DNA from 4 places in the Streptomyces sp. NPDC042100 genome. Region 3 is predicted to be linked to each of the others. Evidence: riboswitches for the same ligand, from Rfam matches in the RefSeq annotation. Region 3 holds a riboswitch; each other region holds the start of a gene.
What was found. Region 3 has a riboswitch for cobalamin ahead of ACZ6J5_RS27685 (ribonucleoside-diphosphate reductase subunit alpha). Riboswitches for the same ligand answer to the same signal wherever they lie in the genome.
Positions count from the first base shown of each region.

Region 1 (3,198 bases), on a different contig from region 3:
AGCCGGGCGGCCCGCGCTATGCCCATGTTGACGATGTCGGTGCGCCGCAGGTTGATCTCGGCCGGGCTGCCCGCGCCCTCGCAGATGACGGCGTCGTACGTGCTCCGGAGCTCCTCCAGGCACGCCATCACCGGCTCGAAGAGGGTCCCCTGGCGTCCGCCGTGGTAGCCGCGGGCGCTCATCTCACCGACCGGCTTCCCCATCAGGACGACCTGGCTGGAGCGGTCGGAGCCGGGCTTGAGCAGCACCGGGTTCATCAGCGCGGTCGGCTCGACGCGCGCGGCCTGCGCCTGCATGGCCTGGGCACGCCCGATCTCGGCGCCCTCCCGGGTCACGAAGGAGTTGAGGGACATGTTCTGTCCCTTGAACGGCGCCACCTTGACGCCCTGCCGGACCAGCCAGCGGCAGATGCCGGCCGTGACGACGCTCTTGCCCGCGTCGGACGTGGTCCCGGCGACGAGCAGCCCCCCGCCCCTCATGCGTTCCTCCGCTTCAGCGTGCTCGCGATCAGCCGGCCGCCCACGCAGGCGGCCAGGGTCAGTCCGGTGATCCGGCGGGACAGCCGCACCGCCCGGTCGATGTCGGCGACCTCGACGGGGCGGCCCGGCGCGTTGAGGACGGGCCGGTGCTCGACCCGCCCGCCGTACGCCAGGGTGCCGCCGAGCCGTACGCCGAGGGCCCCGGCGAAGCCGGCCTCGACGGGTCCGGCGTTGGGGCTGGGGTGCTTCGCCGCGTCCGCGCGCCAGGCGCGGGCGGCCCCGCGCGGGTTCCCGCCGGCGACGGTGGCGAGCGCGGCGGTGAGCCGGGCGCCCGGCCAGCCGGCGAGGTCGTCGAGCCGGGCCGAGGCCCAGCCGAAGCGGCGGTACCGCGGAGACGTGTGGCCGACCATCGCGTCCAGGGTGTTCACCGCCCGGAAGCCGAGCAGTCCGGGCACGCCCGCGACGGCTCCCCAGAACAGGGCGCCGACCACGGCGTCGGAGGTGTTCTCGGCGACGGACTCGACGACCGCGCGGGCCATCGCGGGGCCGTCCAGGGAGTGCGGGTCGCGTCCGCACAGGTGCGGCAGGCGCTCCCGGGCGGCCTCCAGGTCCCCGGCGGCGAGCGCCCCGCCGATCGCGCGGGCCTCGCGGCCGAGCGTGGTGCCGCCGACGACGGCCCACACGGAGGCGGCGGTCAGGGCGACGGCGGCGGCGCGGCTGTTCCGTGCCGTACGGGCGGCCAGCGCTCCGAGCGCGACGGTGGAGCCGGCGCAGACGGCGGTGTGCAGGGCGCCCCAGCCGCGGTGGTCGCGCCACAGGCGCTTCTCGACCGCGCCGGCGGCCCGGCCGAAGGCGGCGACGGGGTGGCCGCGGCGGGGATCGCCGGCGAGCCGGTCGACGGCGAGGCCGAGGGCCGCTCCGTACGCGAAGACGCTGGTGGCGCCCGAGGTGCCGGGGGCACCGGGAAGGCTGAGGCCGCGGCCGGGCATGGCGCTCTGTCCTCACTCAGGGTCCGCGCCCTGGATCGACGTGACCGGCGGCGAGAGTTCCTGGCTCCCGGCCCGTGGGGGCCGGTCACAGTGGCGGGACCGCGCCGGATTCGCACCGGACTTCCTCTACTGCCGCCGTAATGGCCCCGGAAGTCCACCACGCTCCGCGAACAGCCGTCAACTCACCCTTGACCTGCGTCGGGTCACTGTGCGGAGCGCCACAGACACGAGAACCGGGCGGCCCGCACCTCGGGGTGCGGGCCGCCCGGCCGGTGTGCGCGGTGCGTCAGGCGACGATCAGGTAGATGCCGTAGGAGACGGCGGCCAGGCACAGCGCGAAGCAGGCGTAGGCGCCGGTGACGGCCAGGGTGGCGGAGCCGCCGTTCTCGGCGGCCTCCTCCTGCTTGGAGAGGCCCATGACACCGAGGGTGAAGAGGCCCACCAGGGCGACGGTCGCCACGAGGCTGACTCCGAAGACGGAGCCGAGGGCTGCCCAGTCGATCTTCATGCTTGGTTCCAGTTCCTTAGACCGCGGCGGCGGGGGCCGGGGGAGCGGCCGGGTCCGTGGGGCCCGGGGTGGGGATGGTGGCCTTCAGGTCCGTGTCCGCGACGGCGGCGACGGAGCCGGCGGCCGGCGGCGGGGTGACGGCCGCGATGGCGGTGGTGACCACACCGGCGGGCTCGGCCGGGGCGGCCGGGTTGTCGAGGTCGTCGGCGGTGACGTTGGTGTGGTCGACCGGCTTGCGGCGGGAGAGCGACCAGATGACGGCCGAGCCGGCGACGAGCAGGACCGCGACGGCGGCGATGCCCCAGGTGCCCTGCTTGGTGAGGAACTCGGCGGCGGCGCCGACCAGGCCCGCGGCGGGCAGGGTCAGACCCCAGGCGACGAACATCCGGGTGGCGGTCGACCAGCGGACGACACCGCCCTTGCGGCCGAGGCCGGCGCCCATCACGGCACCCGAGCAGGACTGGGTGGTGGAGAGCGAGAAGCCCAGGTGGGAGGAGGCCAGGATGACCGTCGCGGCGCTGGTCTGGGCGGCGAAGCCCTGCTGCGGCTGGAGGTCGGTGAGGCCCTTGCCCATGGTGCGGATGATGCGCCAGCCGCCGAGGTAGGTGCCGAGCGCGATCGCGAGACCGGCGGAGACGATGACCCACAGGGGCGGGTTGGCGCCGGGGGCGAGGACGCCGCTGGTGACCAGGGCGAGGGTGATGATGCCCATCGTCTTCTGCGCGTCGTTGGTGCCGTGCGCGAGCGAGACGAGACCGGCGGAGGCGATCTGGCCGGCCCGGTAGCCCTTGGCGGTCGCCTTGGTCCCGGTGTTCGACTTCTTGCCGAGGCGGTACGTCAGGCGGGTCGCGACCATCGCGGCCAGACCGGCCACGATCGGGGCGGCGACGGCGGGGATGAGGACCTTGGTGACGATGGTCGGGCCGTTCACCGCGTCCCAGCCGGCCGACATCACGGCGGCGCCGATGAGGCCGCCGAAGAGGGCGTGGGAGGAGCTGGACGGCAGGCCCAGCAGCCAGGTCAGCAGGTTCCACAGGATGGCGCCGACGAGCGCCGCGAAGATCACTTCTGTGCGAATGCCCTCTTCGTTGATGATCCCGCCGGAGATCGTCTTGGCGACCTCCACGGACAGGAACGCGCCGACGAGGTTCAGCACGGCGGACATGGCCACCGCCGTCTTGGGCTTGAGAGCACCGGTCGAGATGGTCGTCGCCATCGCGTT
Region 1 covers NZ_JBVJDK010000005.1:463,871-467,068, forward strand. Annotated here, with positions in the region: gene ACZ6J5_RS14520 (cobyric acid synthase) at 1-479, opposite strand, end outside; gene ACZ6J5_RS14525 (cobalamin biosynthesis protein) at 476-1,468, opposite strand; cobalamin riboswitch at 1,501-1,620, opposite strand; gene ACZ6J5_RS14530 (hypothetical protein) at 1,755-1,976, opposite strand; gene ACZ6J5_RS14535 (inorganic phosphate transporter) at 1,993-3,198, opposite strand, start outside.
Region 1: another riboswitch for cobalamin. It lies ahead of ACZ6J5_RS14525 (cobalamin biosynthesis protein); the one in region 3 lies ahead of ACZ6J5_RS27685 (ribonucleoside-diphosphate reductase subunit alpha).

Region 2 (3,198 bases), on a different contig from region 3:
TCGCCGACGACCAGGCCGCCGTGCGCGAGCCGCTCGCGATGGTGCTCGCGCTCGCCGGGGACATCGGCGTGGTCGCGACCGCCGCCAACGGTCGCGAGGTCCTGGACGTCGTCGCCGCCGAGCCCGTCGACGTGGTGCTGATGGACCTGCGGATGCCCGTGATGGACGGCACGGAGGCGACCCGCCTGCTGAGCGAGGCCCATCCAGAGGTGGCCGTGGTGGTGCTGACGACCTTCGCCGACGACGACTCGATCATGGCGGCGCTGTCGGCGGGCGCCCGCGGCTATCTGACGAAGAACGCGGGCCGCGAGGACATCGCCCGCGCGATCCGCGCCGCCGCGGCCGGGCAGTCCGTCATGGACCAGGAGGTACGGGACCGGCTGCTGGCCGCCGTGATGGGGGCGCCCCGCGCGGAGGCACGGCCGGCGGCGGGCTCCGCCCCCGGTGAGGAGCTGCCCGAGGACCTGACGCCTCGGGAGCGCGAGGTGCTGGGGCTGATCGGGCAGGGGCTTCCGAACCGGGCGATCGCCGAACGGCTGTTCATCAGCGAGGCCACGGTCAAGACGCACATCAACAACCTCTTCGCCAAGGCCCGGATCCGGGACCGGGCCGATGCCGTACGGCGGGCCATCGCCGCAGGTCTGGCCTGAGCTGGGGGCCTGAACGGAGGCCAGAGCGGGGCCTGAGCGGGGGCCTGAGCCGCGCCTCAGCTCGTCCGGGCGGCGCGGCGCAGCAGGGCGCGCGCCGGGTCCTGGGCGGGGCGGTGCGGCGGGGCCGGCTGGTCCTGCGGGGCGCGGCGGACGAAGAGGGTGACGGAGACGCCCTCGGTGAAGCCCTTGCGGCGCATCATCGCGGCGGAGGCCTGGTTGCCGCTTTCCACGTCGGTGATGATCCGCGAGGCACCCGCCGCGAAGAGCGCGTCGCAGCAGTGGTCGACGAGCGCGCCGGCGACGCCGCGGCCCCGGGCCCGCTCCTCCAGGGCGATCCATTCGAGGTAGCCCCAGTCCTCGCGTTCGTCGTACGAGAGGGAGCCGAGGACGAAGCCGACCAGGCCCTCCTCGTCCAGGGCGACCCAGCAGGCGTCGGGCTGGGCGTCCCAGTGCGCGGCCACGGAGGACAGCGACCAGGAGGTGTACGGCATCGACTTGACGTCGAAGGCCCGGTGGCCGAGGTCGAGCACGGCGTGCAGGTGGACGAGCTCCAGCGGGACGATCTCGACTGTGCTTTCGTTCATGCGGGCGATCATGCCAGTGATCGTACCGATGGTCGTGACATAGCGTTATTCCGCCCCTTCCAGGCGAATTGTCCGGCCCTCTTCCTCAAGATCGCCCTGTGGTAATTTGCCCGAGCCAGTCGCACCTCTGTACGCATCCAGCAGCCAGCCGATCCGTACGGGGTCAGGGAATCCGGTGGGAGTCCGGAACTGACGCGCAGCGGTGAGGGTGGCGGGCGGAGCATCGGCCACTGGGTCCCGAGGGGCCCGGGAAGGCGTTCCGTCCGGGTGACCCCGAGTCCGAAGACCTGCTGGCGGCCCCGGCGGCGTACGGCCGTGTCCGGGGAGCTCCGTACGACAGGCTCCGCGTTCGAGCCGTGACGCCAGAGGACCCCCACGTGCCCCTCCCCCGCATTCTCCGCGCTTCCCGATCCGTCGCGCTGCTCGCCGCCGGCGCCCTCACCGGCGCCGCGCTCCTCACCGGCTGCGGTCCCGGCGGTGCGAGTGGTCCCGGCGGTCCCGGCGCCGCGTCCGGGGCGAAGGCCGCCGACGCCGGGCGTGCCGTCGTGCCCGACAACTGCGGCCTGCGCGTCGAGGTCGAGCGCCCGCCCCGCCGTGCCGTCGCCCTCGACCAGGGCTCGGCAGAGATCCTGCTCTCGCTCGGTCTCGCCGACCGCATGGTAGGCACCGCCACCTGGACGGACCCGGTCCTGAAGGGCCTGGAGCGGGAGAACGCGAAGGTGCCCCGACTGGCGGACCGCTACCCGTCGTTCGAGAAGGTCCTGGCCGCCGAGCCCGACTTCGTCAGCGCCTCCTTCCTCTACACCCTCGGCAAGGGCGGGGTGGCGCCCCGGGAGCGCTTCGCCGCGCTCGGCGTGCCGACGTACCTCTCCCCCACCGACTGCGTGGACAAGGACAACAGCGGCGACGGCGACGGGATACGGACCCGGCCGCTGACCATGGACACGGTCTACGGCGAGATCCGCGACCTGGCCCGGGTGTTCGGGGTCCCGGAGCGCGGCGAGAAGCTGGTGGGCGAGCTCCGCGCCCGGGTCGCGAAGGCCACCGCGGGGCCGGGCTTCGGCGACGCCTCGGTGCTCTACTGGTTCTCCGACGCGCAGGGGCCGTACATGGCCGGGTGCTGCGGCGCGCCGGGCATCGTCAGCGGGACCCTCGGCGTCCGGAACGTCTTCGACGACACCAAGGAGGAGTGGCCGCAGATCAACTGGGAGACCGTCGCCGAACGCGACCCCGACGTCCTGGTGATCGCCGATCTGACCCGCCGGGCGCAGTCGGCCGAGAGCGCCGCGAAGAAGATCGAGTTCCTGGAGTCCCATCCGGTCACGCGGAACATGACGGCGGTGCGGAAGAAGCGGTACGTGGTCCTCAGCGGGCAGGCGATGAACCCGACGATCCGCACCGTCGAGGGCATCGAGAAGCTCGCCGCCGCCTTGCGCGCGTACGGGCTCGCCCAGTGAACCGGCCCGGCCGGCCGGCCCTCACGGTGCCCGCGGTCACGGCCGCCGGCGGCGTGCTGCTGCTCGTGTCCCTCGCGCTCGCCGTGACGATCGGTCCGGCCGACATACGGGTCTCGGACACCTGGTCCGTGCTCGTCTCGCACCTCGGGGGCGGCGCCGGCGGCGTGAGCGCGATCCGGGACGGCATCGTCTGGGACCTGCGGCTGCCCCGTACGCTCCTGGCCGCCGTGTGCGGGGCGGGGCTCGCGGTCTGCGGCGCGGTGCTGCAGTCGCTGCTGCGCAATCCGCTGGCCGACCCGTTCGTGCTCGGCGTCTCCTCCGGCGCGTCGGCGGGCGCGGTCGCGGTCGTCGTCCTCGGGGTGGGCAGCGGGCTGCTGTCCGTGGCCGGGGGCGCGTTCCTGGGCGCGCTCTGCTCGTTCGCTCTGGTCCTGGTGCTGAGCCACACGCTGGGCGGCTCGACGGACCGGGTGGTCCTGTCGGGGGTCGCGGCGATGCAGCTGTTCTCGG
Region 2 covers NZ_JBVJDK010000003.1:410,159-413,356, reverse strand. Annotated here, with positions in the region: gene ACZ6J5_RS09220 (response regulator) at 1-650, shown strand, start outside; gene ACZ6J5_RS09215 (GNAT family N-acetyltransferase) at 707-1,234, opposite strand; cobalamin riboswitch at 1,363-1,543, shown strand; gene ACZ6J5_RS09210 (ABC transporter substrate-binding protein) at 1,612-2,691, shown strand; gene ACZ6J5_RS09205 (FecCD family ABC transporter permease) at 2,688-3,198, shown strand, end outside.
Region 2: another riboswitch for cobalamin. It lies ahead of ACZ6J5_RS09210 (ABC transporter substrate-binding protein); the one in region 3 lies ahead of ACZ6J5_RS27685 (ribonucleoside-diphosphate reductase subunit alpha).

Region 3 (3,198 bases):
TCACGGCGACCCTGTCGTCCCGGAGCCGCGAGGTGATCCGCCGCAACACCACGATCCTGCCGCTGTACTCGCTGATGCTGGGCCTGCTCGCGCTGCTCGGCTTCATGGCGATCGCCGCCGGCGTGAAGGTCAGCAACGGGCAGCTCGCCATCCCGCAGCTCTTCGAGGACATGTTCCCCGCCTGGTTCGCCGGTGTGGCCTTCGCCGCCATCGGCATCGGCGCCCTGGTCCCGGCCGCGATCATGTCGATCGCGGCGGCCAACCTCTTCACCCGCAACATCTACAAGGACTTCCTCAAGCGGGACGCGACGCCGGAGCAGGAGACCAAGGTCTCCAAGCTGGTCTCGCTGCTCGTGAAGGTCGGCGCGCTGGTCTTCGTCCTCACCATGGACAAGACCGTCGCGATCAACTTCCAGCTGCTCGGCGGCATCTGGATCCTCCAGACCTTCCCCGCCCTCGTCGGCGGCCTGTTCACCCGCTGGTTCCACCGCTGGGCGCTGCTCGGCGGCTGGGCCGTCGGCATGGTCTACGGCACCGCCGCCGCGTACGGGGTGGCCAGCCCCACCCAGAAGCACTTCGGCGGCTCCTCGGCCGAGATCCCCGGCATCGGCGAGATCGGCTACATCGGCCTCACCGCCTTCGTGCTCAACGTCGTCGTCACCGTGGTCCTCACCCTCGTCCTGAAGGCGCTCAAGGCGCCCGACGGCGTCGACGAGACCTCGCCCGGCGACTACACGGCGGACGCCGGTGACAAGGGCGTCGCCACCGAGCTCCCGAAGGTCGGCGCCGCCGGGCACTGACCCCCGGCACCGGCCCGTACGGCCCCGGCACCCGCCCCGTACGGCCGCCGCGCCGCCCCGCTCCCGCCCGCCTCCGGGTATCCCGGAGGCGGGCGGAGCCGTGCCCGGGGGCAGACTCCCTGTCATGGACTTCACGATCAGGGCGGTACGGCCCGAGGAGTACGAGGCGCTCGGCGAGGTCACCGCGCGGGCCTACCTCGACGACGGCTTCCTCACCTTCGGCGAGGACGACGCCTATCTGCACCGGCTGCGGGACACCGCCCGGCGGGACGCCGAGGCGGAGGTGCTGGTGGCCGTCGACACGGCGGGCGACGCCGGGGCCGCCGTCGGCGGGGCCGTCCTCGGCGGGGTGACCTTCGCGCTCGGCGGCGAGGAGTGGGCCGACATCGCCGGCCCCGGCGAGGCCGAGTTCCGGATGCTGGCCGTCGCGCGGACGGCCCGCGGCCGGGGCGTCGGGGAGGCCCTGGTGCGGGCCTGTGTGGACCGGGCGCGGGCCGCCGAGGGGTGCGCCCGGCTCGTGCTGTCCACCCAGCGAACCATGACCACCGCCCACCGGATCTATGAGCGACTGGGCTTCGTCCGCTCCCCCGAACGCGACTGGAAGCCCGTCCCGGGCCTGGACTTCACCCTGTTCACCTACGTTCTGGAGCTCTGACCGCATCCCAGGCCGACACAACATGTGGGGGGTGCCGCGAGCGGTGCCCCCCACATGTATGCTCGTCCTCGCTGTCGCCGCAGGGGAATCCGGTGGAAATCCGGAACTGTCCCGCAACGGTGTGTTTTGTGCGCGTTCGCGCCAAGGTGAGTCCGAGGACCTGCCGACAGCGCACCCGGTCCGTCCGTTCCGGGTGCCGACAGACGTCCGGGCCTCGCGGAGTGGGCCGGTGGACGCGGCGCCGCCGTGCGTACGGCAGCCCGTTCCCCGCCTCCCGTCCTGGCACCGAGCCGAGCGAGGGAGAGCCCCCACGTGACCATCGCGCCCGCCGATCCGGCCGCAGCGATCGAGACCGACGGCCCCGGCACCGTGCTGCTGCGGACCCTGACCGATCTCACCGCCGACCTCCCGGACACCGACCCCGGCAAGGTCGCCGCCGCCGCCCTGCGCGGCCGCAGCGCCTCCTCGGACGAGGCGGAGCTGCGCGAACTGGCCACCGAGGCCGCCGCCGGACTGATCGCCGAGGACCCGGCGTACTCCCGGCTCGCCGCCCGGCTGCTCACCCTCACCATCGCCGACGAGGCCGCCGGCCAGGGCGCCGTCGCCTTCTCCGCCTCCGTCGCCGTCGGGCACCGCGAGGGCCTGATCGCCGACCGCACCGCCGCCTTCGTCGCCGCGCACACGGCCCGCCTGGACGCGCTGATCGACCCGGCCGGCGACGACCGCTTCGGCTACTTCGGCCTGCGCACCCTCTACTCCCGCTACCTGCTGCGCCACCCGATCACCCGCCAGGTCATCGAGACCCCGCAGCACTTCATGCTGCGCGTGGCGAGCGGCCTCGCCGAGGACGACAGCGCCCGCGCCGTGGACGAGGTGGCGGCGCTGTACGGGCTGATGAGCCGGCTCGACTACCTGCCCTCCTCCCCCACCCTCTTCAACTCCGGCACCCGCCACCCGCAGATGTCCTCCTGCTACCTGCTGGACTCCCCGCAGGACGAGCTGGACTCCATCTACGACCGCTACCACCAGGTCGCGCGGCTGTCGAAGCACGCGGGCGGCATCGGCCTCTCGTACTCCCGCATCCGCGCGCGCGGCTCGCTGATCCGAGGCACCAACGGGCACTCCAACGGCATCGTGCCGTTCCTGAAGACGCTGGACGCCTCCGTCGCCGCCGTCAACCAGGGCGGCCGCCGCAAGGGTGCCGCCGCCGTCTACCTGGAGACCTGGCACGCGGACATCGAGGAGTTCCTGGAGCTCCGCGACAACACCGGCGAGGACGCCCGCCGCACCCACAACCTGAACCTGGCGCACTGGATCCCGGACGAGTTCATGCGCCGGGTCAACGCGGACGCGCCCTGGTCGCTGTTCTCCCCCGCCGACGTGCCCGAGCTGGTCGACTTGTACGGCGCGGAGTTCGACACGGCGTACCGCAGGGCCGAGGCGGCGGGCCTGGCCAAGAAGACGATGCCGGCGCGGGACCTGTACGGCCGGATGATGCGCACCCTCGCGCAGACCGGCAACGGCTGGATGACCTTCAAGGACGCCTCCAACCGGACCGCCAACCAGACCGCCGAGCCCGGCTCCGTCGTGCACTCCTCGAACCTCTGCACCGAGATCATCGAGGTCACCGACGACGGCGAGACGGCCGTCTGCAACCTCGGCTCGGTCAACCTCGGCGCCTTCGTGACCGGCGGCGGCATCGACTGGGAGCGCCTCGACGAGACGGTGCGCACCGCGGTCACC
Region 3 covers NZ_JBVJDK010000013.1:166,810-170,007, reverse strand. Annotated here, with positions in the region: gene mctP (monocarboxylate uptake permease MctP) at 1-800, shown strand, start outside; gene ACZ6J5_RS27690 (GNAT family N-acetyltransferase) at 925-1,455, shown strand; adenosylcobalamin-variant (AdoCbl-variant) riboswitch at 1,527-1,625, shown strand; gene ACZ6J5_RS27685 (ribonucleoside-diphosphate reductase subunit alpha) at 1,768-3,198, shown strand, end outside.

Region 4 (3,198 bases), on a different contig from region 3:
CAGGGAGGCGTACTCCAGCGGGGCCGACGGATCGATCGACACGTCCAGCGGGGCCGGCTCGGTCCCCGCGCGTACGAGGAGGTCTCCGACGGCCGCGATCATGGCGCCGTTGTCGGTGCACAGCGTCATCGGCGGCACCCGCAGCTCCACGCCCGCCGCCGCGCACCGCCGCTCGGCCAGGCCCCGGACCCGGGAGTTCGCGGCCACACCGCCGACCACGATCAGCGTCTTCACCTCGTACGCCGCGCAGGCCGCCAGCGCCTTGCGGGTCAGCACGTCGGCGACCGCCTCCTGGAGGGCCGCGGCCCCGTCCGCGACGGGGAGGTCCAGGCCCTGGGCCCGGTGCCGCTCGACCCAGCGGGCGGCGGCCGTCTTGAGGCCCGAGAAGGAGAAGGAGTACGGGTCGTCCCCGGGCCGCGTCAGCGGGCGGGGGAAGCGGACCGCGTCCGGGTCGCCGTCGCGGGCCGCCCGGTCGATGGCGGGGCCACCCGGATACGGCAGGCCCAGGATCCTCGCCACCTTGTCGAAGCACTCCCCCGCCGCGTCGTCGAGGGTGTCGCCGAGGTGCAGGATCGGCTCGCGCACCAGGTCCCGCACCAGCAGGAGCGAGGTGTGGCCGCCCGACACGATCAGGACCACGCAGGGGCTGGGCAACGGGCCGTGCTCCAGGGTGTCGGCCGCGACGTGGCCGGCCAGGTGGTGCACGCCGTAGAGCGGGAGCCCGGCCGCGTACGCCAGCGACTTCGCCCCCGCGAGGCCGACCTGGAGGGCGCCGGAGAGGCCGGGCCCGGTGGTGACCGCGACCGCGTCGAGCTCGCTCAGGCGCAGCCCCGCCTCGTCCAGGGCCCGCCGCACGACCGGGGCGAAGGCCTGGAGGTGCGCGCGGGACGCGATCTCCGGCACGACGCCGCCGTAGCGGGCGTGCTCGTCCATGCTCGACGCCACGACGTGGGCCAGGAGCCTCCCGTCCCGCACGATCCCCGCGCCGGTCTCGTCGCACGACGACTCGATGCCGAGCACGATCGGTCCACTCACGGTCCACTCCCTTTTTACCTTCAATCAGTAGTTGCAATATATGTGCAATAAGGGTGGGGCTGGTCCCCGGCACCGGCGGATCCTCGCCGTTCTCGCGTCCGGATCTTGATATTCCTCGCCATCGGGGCTCCGCACGCCCTAATCTGACCCGCGCAGCTGGTTCGCCCCGTCCGCCAGGCGGGATGCGTCGCAAGAGGGAACCCGGTGGGAATCCGGGACTGCCCCGCAGCGGTGAGTGGGAACGACCGCCGTCATACGCACTGGGACCGGACAACGGTCCTGGGAAGCGACGGCCAGTAGGTGCCCTCCGGTCATGTCCGGAGAGCGTGCCCGCGAGTCCGAAGACCTGCCCGTTGCCCGCACGCGGACGATTCCGCGCGCGGATGTCCCGGTGACCTCGTGGGCGGGTCGGCGTACACAGCGAGCGGCACGTGGGATCTCCTCCCGCGACGGAGTCCGCCCGTTCTGTCGTTCCCTTCGCGTCCGCGTCCCGTCGCCCGGGATGTTCTGGACACATCTCGCGAAGGAGAGTTCCGTGACAGCGAAGCCCGCGGCAGCACGCGCCACCGTGTACGGCTACCCCCGGCAGGGGCAGAACCGCGAACTGAAGAGGGCCGTCGAGGGCTACTGGAAGGGCCGCGTCACCGCCGACGCCCTCCGGTCCGTCGCCGCCGAGCTGCGCCGGTCGAACTGGCGGCAGCTGGCCGACGCCGGCGTCCACGAGGTGCCGAGCGGCGACTTCTCGTACTACGACCACGTCCTCGACACCAGCGTCATGGTCGGCGCCGTCCCCGCCCGCCACCGCGCCGCCGTGGAGGCGGACCCGCTCGACGGGTACTTCGCGATGGCCCGCGGCACCCAGGACACGGCGCCGCTGGAGATGACCAAGTGGTTCGACACCAACTACCACTACCTGGTGCCCGAACTCGGTCCCGACACCGTCTTCACCGCCGACTCCACCCAGCAGGTCGCCGAGCTGAAGGAGGCCCTCGCGCTCGGTCTGACCGCCCGCCCGGTCCTCGTCGGCCCCCTCACCTACCTCCTGCTCGCCAAGCCCGCGCCCGGCGTGGCCGCCGACTTCGACCCGCTGACCCTGCTCGACCGGCTGCTTCCCGTGTACGGGGAGGTCCTCGCCGACCTGCGGGCGGCCGGCGCGGAATGGGTACAGCTGGACGAGCCCGCCCTGGTCCAGGACCGCACCCCGGCGGAGCTCAACGCCGCCGCCCGCGTCTACCGCGAGCTCGGCCGTGCCGAGGACCGGCCGAAGCTGCTGGTCGCCTCCTATTTCGACCGGCTGGGCGAGGCCCTGAAGGTGCTCGCCGCCGCCCCGGTCGAGGGCCTCGCCCTCGACTTCACCGGCCCCGCCGCCGCCAACCTCGACGACCTCGCCGCCGTCGGCGGCCTGCCCGGCAAGCGGCTGGTCGCGGGTGTCGTCAACGGCCGCAACATCTGGATCAACGACTACCAGAAGTCCCTCGCCACCCTCGGCACCCTCCTCGGACTGGCCGACCGGGTCGACGTGGCCGCGTCGTCCTCGCTGCTGCACGTGCCGCTCGACGCGACCGCCGAGACGGACATCGACCCGCAGCTCCGACGCTGGCTGGCGTTCGCCCGGCAGAAGGCCACCGAGGTCGTGACGCTGGCCCGGGGCCTCGCCCAGGGCACCGACGTGATCGCCGCCGAGCTCGCCGCCAACCGGGCCGACCTCGCCTCCCGTACGGCCTCCGCGCTCACCCGCGACCCCGCCGTCCGGGCCCGCACCGCCGCGATCTCCGACGCGGACGGCCGGCGCTCCCAGCCCTACGCCGAGCGTTCCGCCGCCCAGCGCGCCCACCTCGGTCTGCCGCTGCTGCCGACCACCACCATCGGTTCCTTCCCGCAGACCGACGAGCTCCGCGTGGCCCGCGCCGACCTGCGGGCCGGGCGGATCGACGCCGCCGGATACGAGGAGCGGATCAAGGACGAGATCCGCGAGGTCGTCTCGTACCAGGAGAAGGCAGGCATCGACGTGCTGGTGCACGGCGAGCCCGAACGCAACGACATGGTGCAGTACTTCGCCGAGCGGCTGACCGGCTACGTCGCCACCCAGCACGGCTGGGTGCAGTCGTACGGCACCCGCTACGTCCGGCCGCCGGTCCTCGCCGGCGACATCTCGCGCCCCGA
Region 4 covers NZ_JBVJDK010000003.1:494,507-497,704, reverse strand. Annotated here, with positions in the region: gene tsaD (tRNA (adenosine(37)-N6)-threonylcarbamoyltransferase complex transferase subunit TsaD) at 1-1,035, opposite strand, end outside; cobalamin riboswitch at 1,176-1,403, shown strand; gene metE (5-methyltetrahydropteroyltriglutamate--homocysteine S-methyltransferase) at 1,571-3,198, shown strand, end outside.
Region 4: another riboswitch for cobalamin. It lies ahead of metE (5-methyltetrahydropteroyltriglutamate--homocysteine S-methyltransferase); the one in region 3 lies ahead of ACZ6J5_RS27685 (ribonucleoside-diphosphate reductase subunit alpha).